One region of the Micromonospora sp. M42 genome, then DNA from elsewhere that is predicted to be linked to it. Evidence: predicted binding sites of a transcription regulator. Region 1 holds the regulator's gene; the other holds the start of a gene.
The links. The regulator HspR, encoded in region 1, represses chaperone genes until heat shock. The targets are predictions, from matches to a motif close to TTGAGTNNNNNNNACTCAA.
Positions count from the first base shown of each region.

Region 2: a site for HspR is predicted at 2,093-2,111, ahead of lon (endopeptidase La). Genes of this name have one in related genera too.

Region 1 covers NZ_KK037233.1:4,215,410-4,219,617, reverse strand. The annotation lists gene grpE (nucleotide exchange factor GrpE) at 1-453, shown strand, start outside; gene dnaJ (molecular chaperone DnaJ) at 533-1,714, shown strand; gene MCBG_RS19405 (heat shock protein transcriptional repressor HspR) at 1,739-2,179, shown strand; gene MCBG_RS19400 (hypothetical protein) at 2,366-2,572, shown strand; gene MCBG_RS19395 (hypothetical protein) at 2,643-3,071, opposite strand; gene MCBG_RS19390 (cation:proton antiporter) at 3,236-4,208, opposite strand, start outside.
Region 2 covers NZ_KK037233.1:739,284-743,491, forward strand. The annotation lists gene MCBG_RS02990 (hypothetical protein) at 15-1,169, shown strand; gene MCBG_RS35000 (hypothetical protein) at 1,163-1,306, shown strand; gene MCBG_RS02995 (histone-like nucleoid-structuring protein Lsr2) at 1,541-1,888, opposite strand; gene lon (endopeptidase La) at 2,134-4,208, shown strand, end outside.

The DNA of each region.
Region 1 (4,208 bases):
GAGGCGACCGCGCCGCTCGGCGCCGAGCTGGAGTCGCTCCGCACCGACCTGGAGGAGCGCACCCGCGACCTCCAGCGGGTCACGGCGGAGTACGCCAACTACCGCAAGCGGGTCGACCGGGACCGCAACCTGGTCCAGGAGCAGGCCACCGGCACTGTGCTCAGCGCGCTGCTGCCGATCCTGGACGACCTGGACCGGGCCCGTGAGCACGGCGATCTGGTGGGCCCGTTCGGCAGCGTGGCCGAGCAGCTCACCGCCGCGCTGGGCAAGTTCGGCCTGACCGCGTTCGGCGAGAAGGGCGACCCGTTCGACCCGACCCGGCACGAGGCGGTGGCGCACCAGACCTCCGCCGACGTGACCGAGTCGACCTGCGTACAGGTCATGCGCCGCGGTTACCAGCTCGGCGAGCGGCTGCTGCGGCCCGCCATGGTCGCGGTCGCGGACCCGGAGTAGTGCCGACCCGTGACGTCCCGCCCGCCCCCACCGGGCGGGCGGGACGGCCGGGCTTCGACCCGTGGAAGGGGGTGGACCGGTGAGTTCCAAGGACTGGATCGAGAAGGACTACTACGCCGCGTTGGGCGTGGAGAAGTCCGCCTCCTCGGACGAGATCAAGAAGGCGTACCGCAAGCTGGCCCGGGAGTCGCACCCGGACCACAACCCCGGCGACACCGGGGCCGAGGAGCGGTTCAAGACCGTCTCCGAGGCGTACGCGGTGCTGGGCGACGAGAAGAAGCGACGCGAGTACGACGAGATGCGCTCGCTGTTCGGCTCGGGCGCCTTCCGCCGCAGCGCCCGCGGCGCGGGCCAGCCGGGCGGCGTGCCGTTCGACGTCTCCGACCTGTTCGGCGGCGGCGCGGGCGGCGGGGACACCCGGTTCGGCGGCGGCGGTTTCACCGACCTGTTCAGCTCGATCTTCTCCGGCGGCGGGGGCGGCGCGGCGCGTCCGCGCGGTCCGGCGCGGGGCCGGGACGTCGAGACCGAGGTGGCGCTCGATTTCGAGGATGCGGTACGCGGCGTCACGCTGCCGCTGACGCTGCGCGCGCCCGGCGTCTGCGACACCTGCCACGGCAACGGCGCGAAGCCGGGTACCCAGCCGGTGGCCTGCCCGGTCTGCCACGGCGCCGGCGTGACCACCCGCAACCAGGGGTCGTTCAGCTTCTCCGAGCCGTGCCGCAACTGCCAGGGCGTCGGCACGATCGTCGAGGAGAAGTGCCCGGAGTGCCACGGCACCGGCGGTGTCACCAAGACCCGCACGCTGAACGTGCGCTTCCCGGCCGGGGTGGCCGACGGGCAGCGGATCCGCCTGGCCGGCCGGGGTGAGCCCGGTGAGCGGGGCGGCGCGGCCGGCGACCTGTTCGTGCAGGTGAAGGTCCGCCCGGACGAGCTGTTCGGGCGTACCGGGGACGATCTGACCCTGAACGTCCCGATCACGTACGCCGAGGCGGTCCTCGGCACCGACCTGCGCGTGCCGACCCTGGACGGGACGGTGACGCTGCGGGTGCCACCGGGTACGCCCAGCGGGCGGGTGCTGCGCGCCCGCGGCAAGGGCGTCGTACGCAAGGACGGCCGCGCCGGTGACCTGCTGGTCACGCTCGACGTGGTGGTCCCGGCGAAGGTCTCGGACGAGGCGCGGGCGGCGCTGGAGACCTTCGCGGAGCAGACTCCGCCCGCCGCGCGGGAACATCTCGACGCGCGGGTACGTCGATTCAGTTGACGGCGGCAGCGGAGGTGAGCGGGCATGTCGGAGGAGTACGTCGGCTCGGGTGACCCGGCCTACGAGGCCAAGGTGTTGATGATCTCGGTGGCTGCGCGGATGGCGGGAATGCACCCCCAGACGCTGCGCCAGTACGACCGGCTGGGCCTGGTGCAGGCGGGCCGGGCGTCCGGCGGTGGTCGCCGGTACAGCGTCCGGGACGTGGTGCTGCTGCGCGAGGTGCAGCGGCTCAGCCAGGACGACGGGATCAACCTGGCCGGGGTCAAGCGGATCATCGGGTTGGAGCGGCTGCTCGAAGAGGCACAGCAGCGGGTGGCCCGGCTGGAGGCGGAGCTGGACGCCGCGTACCGGCGGATCGCCGAGCTGGAGTCGCTCGGTGGCTTTGCCCGCGGCGACCTCGTGCCGACCAACCGCACGTCCACCGCGCTCGTCGTCTGGCGACCACGCCGCGCTCCCGACCGCTGACCTTTCACCGGAAGGCCGGCGCGCCCCGCTCCCCCGGGGCCGCGCCGGCCTTCGTACGTCCGGCCCTCGTGCGTCCCTGGTTCGGGGCGCTCGTCGGGGAATGCGGGATGCGGCAGGGCGCTGTCGACTAGGCTCGCCGGTAGGGCCAAAACCCCTAAATCGGACGCCGAGTTGGCAGGGGGAGCCATGGCGGAACCGGCTAAGAAGGTGGCGGAACGCGCCGAGGAACGGCTGGAGAAGGTGGCCGAGAACGTCCGCGAGCGGTTCGACCGGGTCACCGAGGGACGCTTCAGCGACAAGGTCAAGGAAGGGCGCTTCGCCGACCAGACGGACCACGGCGTGGACCGGGCCCGGGACGACGAGAGGCGCAAGAAGCAGGGCGGGTCGACCTGACGATCCGCCGACGTGCGGGCCGGGATCCACGGGGGATCCCGGCCCGTTCGCCGTTCAAGCCGGCGACGTGTCAGAGGCGGCGGTTCTCGCGGACCAGGCCGCCCTCGCACCAGTCCCGGTAGACGAACAGGTCGGGCCGGGCGAGCAGCACGCGGCTGTTGTGCGCCCAGTTGCGCATCAGGTCGTCACCGGCGCGTTCGGCCTGCTCGACAAGCTTGCGGAACCGGCGTTTGGGATGGGCGCGGAAGTTCGTCCGGATGCCGTCGGCGGCGTAGATGTAGAGGCAGTGCAGCGCGAACCGCCGGGCCGGGCAGCGCTCGTCCATCGCCAGGTCGAACAGCGTCTGCACCAGATGGTCACCGGCGACCAGCAGGTCCCAGTCGGGCGGCATCGAGGTCAGCGGCACCGAATCCGGTTGATAGGCCCACGCCCGGAGTTCGGCGGGCGAGGGATCGACCGGATTGGCGAAGCCGTGGAACGTATCTTCCTGCACGCTCACCGGCCGACCTTCCGCTTGCGCTGGCGGGGGCACCGGCCACCCGCGGACCCTGGCTGCTGGGCCGAAACGTTAACGCGGCTGAGCGGAGCAGTGGTAGACCTTCCGGGGATCAATTTGACAACGCCGGGCCGGATCTGCCTGTGGCAGGTCCGGCCCGGCGCGGGTCAGTCCCCGGTCGGCGCGGGCAACGCCGCTGCCGCACGGGCGGCGGCGGCGCGGGAGCGCAGCCACTGCTTGAACCACTGGGTGTCGGGCAGCCGGGCGAGCAGCGGCCCGGTCACCACCGTGATCAACACGTACGCGGTGGCGAGCGCCGCCAGCTTCGGGTTCACCGGGTAGGCGGCCGCGACGGCCAGTCCGGCGATGACGATGGAGAACTCGCCGCGCGGGGTCAGCGCCAGGCCGGCCCGCCAGCGACCGGGCTCGGCGATCCCCGCCCGGCGGGCGGCCAGGTAGCCGGTGGCCACCTTCGTCGCCATGGTGACCACTGCCAGCACCAGCGCCGGCAGCAGCACCGGCGGCATGTCCAGCGGGTTGGTGACCAGCCCGAAGAACACGAAGAAGACAGCGGCGAAGAGATCCCGCAGCGGGGAAAGCAGTTCGGTGGCGTGGTGCGCCACCGGCCCGGACAACGCGATGCCGACCAGGAACGCGCCGACAGCGGCGGAGACCTGGAGTTTGGCCGCGATACCGGCGACCAGCAGGGTCAGGCCGAGCACCCCGAGCAGGAGCGCCTCCGGGTCCTTGGCGGAGAGCGCAGCGGAGATCAGGTGGCCGTACCGGATCGCCACGGCCAGCACCACGACGACGGTGAACACCGCGATGGCGAGCGCGATGCCGCCCTTCATCAGGCCGACCCCGGCGAGCAGCGCGGTGACCAGCGGCAGGTAGAGGGCCATCGCCAGGTCCTCGATCACCAGGACGGAGAGGATCACCGGCGTCTCCCGGTTACCGACCCGGCCCAGGTCGCCGAGCACCTTGGCGATCACGCCCGACGACGACACCCAGGTGACGCCTCCGAGCACCACTGCGGCGACCCAGCCCCACCCGAGCAGCAGCGCGAACCCGAAGCCGGGCAGCGCGTTGAGCACCGCGTCGATCAGACCGGCCGGCGCGGCCGAGCGGAGGTTGCCCACC
Region 2 (4,208 bases), 3.5 Mb from region 1:
AGGAGAGCAATTCGATGCGCAGGTCCACACGGGCGCGCCGGTCATCCGGTAACGCGCGGAGCAAGCGGGTGCTGGCAGTGGTCGGCACGCTCGCGGTCTTCGGCGGCATCGTGGCCGTCACCCAGATCTCGTCCGCCCAGGACCGGCGGACGACCACGCGCGCCGCCTCGGCGTCCTGTGTGCCCGCCAGCCCGGGGGCGACCGCCCCGGACGGCCAGGGCAGCAGCACCCGTACCTGGCAGAACGGCCGCTGGGTCCGTAACCACTGGGGCGACGGCCAGATGTCGCCGGCCGAGTGCCAGCAGACGACCGCGGGTGGCGCCGGCGCCGGCACTCCGACCGTGACCTGCCCGGACGTCCGGGGTCGGCTGCCGCAGGTGCCCGGCCGGGCCCGTGCCGAGGTGGATCGCGAGCTGGCGGCGCTGACGTCCCAGATCGCTGAGGCGAACCGGCGGCTCGCGGCGGAGGGCCGCAACGGCGGCGAGTTCATCAACAACGCGATCCTGGGTCCGCTCGCGGACAAGCGGACCGCGGCGCTGAACCGGATCGCCACCGCCATCGGCCGGTTCGGCCAGCGCCCGCAGGGGCTGGACCAGTTCGCCCGGTGCGCGTTGACCGACGTCCCCGGCAACGGTGGGGGTCAGAACGGCGGGGGTCAGAACGGCGGCAACAACAACGGCGGTCAGAACGGGGGCCAGAACGGCGGGAACAACGGCGGCGGGAACAACAACGGCGGCGGCCAGAACAACGGTGGCGGCAACGGGCTGAACGTGCTTGCCAAGGACTGCTCCGGCAGCCAGCTGCAGGGGCACGACGGCTTCCAGAACGGCAACCGGTGCGTCAGCACCGCGTTCGGTGAGGTGGGCGCCGCGGCGAACAATCCGTCGCTGCTGATCACGCAGTTCCCGAACCAGGTGCGGCGCAACCAGCCGTTCACGCTCCGGGTGACCACCAAGAACCTGGTGCGGGACCGCTTCCTCGCGGCCGGGCAGGGCGGCTACTACCTGGAGAGCTCGCTGCTCAACGGTCAGGGCCTGGTGCGCGGCCACTTCCACACCGCCTGCCGGATGCTCGGCAGCACCCGGCAGCCCCCGAACCCGCAGGACGTGCCGGCGTTCTTCGTCGCCACCGGCCCGACCCGGACCACTGTCAGCCGGACGACGTGCTGATCCAGATCCCGGGCCTGGCGCAGTCGGGCGTGGCGCAGTGTGCGGTCTGGGCCGGTGACGGCTCGCACCGCATCCCGATGATGGAGCGGGCGAACCAGACTCCCGCCATCGACGTGGTGCGCATCCGGGTCAACTGAGGACACGCGACGGCCGCGGCCGCCCGGGAACCGTCCGGGTGGCCGCGGCCGTGTCGTGTCCGCGTGGTGGGTACGCGAGGCGGGTCCGGCAGGGGAGCGTGGGAATCGTTCCGGGAAGAAGTTTCGTGCCGTCGGACTCCAGCCCGATGAAAGTCACCGACAACACAAAAGGCCGGCCGGGCGCTGCGATTTCTCAGCGTGACCCTGGGATACCCGACGGTGAGTGTTTAGCGCTCAGCGGTTCTTGTACGCCTCGACGACCGACACCGGGATGCGCCCGCGCTCGGAAATCTCGTACCCGTTCTTGGCTGCCCATTCGCGGATGGCGCGGTTCTGCTCGCGGTCCATTCCCGAGGTGCTCGGCCGGCCCGCGCGCCGGGTGGCGCGGGCGACCTCGGTGGCGCCGCGGCCGATCCGCCTGCCAGCGCTGATGTACGGGTCCAGCGCCTTGCGCAGTACGCCCGCGTTCTCGTCGGACACGTCGATCGTGTACGCCACGCCGTCCAGGCTGAACTCGACGGTCCGATCGGCCTTTCCGCCGTCGAGGTCGTCGGTCAGAACGGTGATTACTTTCCTTGCCATCGCCATTACTCCCTGTGTCGGGCGGGGTGTGCTAAGAGTCTGACTTACCTCACGGTAATTTCGCAACAATACCCGCCTCTTTGCATTCGGCGGGTCGTGCCAGGTAAGCGTCGCGGCCAATAGAGGACCGGTGCGCGAACAGGCGTCGGGAAGGCCGGACAGTGGCGTGGGTCACAACCCGGAACAAGGGACACCTTTTGTTACTTGAGCCAGACACGCTCAACCAACGTGATGGCAGGTGTCCGATGGCAACTCTTCCGGTACTTCCCCTGACCGACACCGTCCTGCTGCCCGGGATGGTCATCCCGGTCACCCTCGACCCGACCACCCAGGCCGCCGTCGACGCGGCCCGCGCCACCGGCGACAAGGAACTCCTGGCCGTGCCCCGCCTCGACGGCGAGTACGGCTCCGTCGGCGTGGTCGCCACGATCGAGAAGGTGGGCCGGCTGCCCAGCGGCGAGCCGGCCGCCGTGATCCGCGGTCTCGTCCGGGCCCGTATCGGCTCCGGCGTGCCCGGTCCCGGCGCCGCGCTCTGGGTCGAGGCCGCGACGCTCGACGAGCCCGCCCCGGCGGGCCGCGCCCGGGAACTCGCCCGCGAGTACCGCGCGCTCATGACCTCGGTGCTCCAGCAGCGCGGCGCCTGGCAGGTGATCGACGCGATGGAGCGGATGACGGACCTGTCCGAGCTGGCCGACTCGGCCGGCTACGCGCCCTGGCTCAGCCTGGCGCAGAAGACCGAGCTGCTCGCCGCGCCGGACGTCACCGCCCGGCTGGAGCTGCTGGTCGGCTGGGTGAAGGAGCACCTGGCCGAGCAGGAGGTCACCGAGCAGATCAACAGCGACGTGCGCGAAGGGCTGGAGAAGTCCCAGCGCGAGTTCCTGCTCCGCCAGCAGCTCGCCGCGATCCGCAAGGAACTCGGCGAGGACGAGCCCGACGGCTCCGCCGACTACCGCTCCCGGGTGGAGTCCGCCGACCTGCCGGAGAAGGTACGCGAGGCGGCGCTGCGCGAGGTCGGCAAGCTGGAACGGGCCAGTGACGCCTCACCCGAGGCGGGCTGGATCCGTACCTGGCTGGACACCGTGCTGGAGATGCCGTGGAGCACGCGTACCGCTGACAACACGGACCTGGCCGCGGCGCGGGTCGTGCTCGACGCCGACCACGCCGGCCTGGCCGACGTGAAGGACCGCATCCTGGAGTACCTCGCGGTGCGCAACCGGCGCGCGGAGCGCAACCTCGGCGTGGTCGGCGGACGCGGCTCCGGCGCGGTGCTGGCCCTGGCCGGCCCGCCCGGTGTCGGCAAGACCAGCCTCGGCGAGTCGGTCGCCCGGGCGCTGGGCCGCAACTTCGTCCGCGTCTCCCTCGGCGGTGTCCGGGACGAGGCGGAGATCCGCGGCCACCGGCGCACCTACGTCGGCGCGCTGCCCGGCCGGATCGTGCGGGCGCTGCGCGAGGCCGGCTCGATGAACCCGGTCGTGCTGCTCGACGAGGTCGACAAGCTGGCCGCCGGCTACTCCGGCGACCCGGCGGCGGCTCTGCTGGAGGTGCTCGACCCGGCGCAGAACCACACGTTCCGCGACCACTACCTGGAGGTCGACCTCGACCTGTCCGACGTGCTGTTCCTCGCCACCGCCAACGTGGTGGAGGCGATCCCCGGCCCGCTGCTGGACCGGATGGAGCTGGTCGCGCTGGACGGCTACACCGAGGACGAGAAGGTGGCCATCGCCCGCGACCACCTGCTGCCCCGGCAGCGGGAAAGGGCCGGGCTGACCGGGGAGGAGGTGAGCGTCGCCGACGACGCGCTGGCGCTGATCGCGGGCGAGTACACCCGGGAGGCCGGTGTCCGGCAGCTCGAACGGGCCCTGGCGAAGATCCTGCGCAAGGTGGCCGTCGCGCTCGCCACGGACGCCGCGCCGGTACACGTGGACGCCGGGAACCTGGCCCGCTACCTGGGCCGGCCGAAGTTCACCCCGGAGTCGGCCGAGCGGACCGCCGTGCCCGGCGTGGCGACCGGCCTGGCCGTCACCGGCGCCGGTGGCGACGTGCTGTTCATCGAGGCCACCACCATGGAGGGCGAGCCCGGGCTGACGCTCACCGGGCAGCTCGGCGACGTGATGAAGGAGTCCGCGCACATCGCGTGGTCGTACCTGCGATCGAACGGGCGGCGCTACGGGCTGGACCCGAACGCGCTGGCCGGGCGGCGGATCCACCTGCACGTCCCGGCGGGCGCGGTACCGAAGGACGGCCCGAGCGCCGGCATCACCATGGTGACCGCGCTGGCCTCACTGGTGACCGGGCGTCCGGTGCGGCCCGAGTTCGGGAT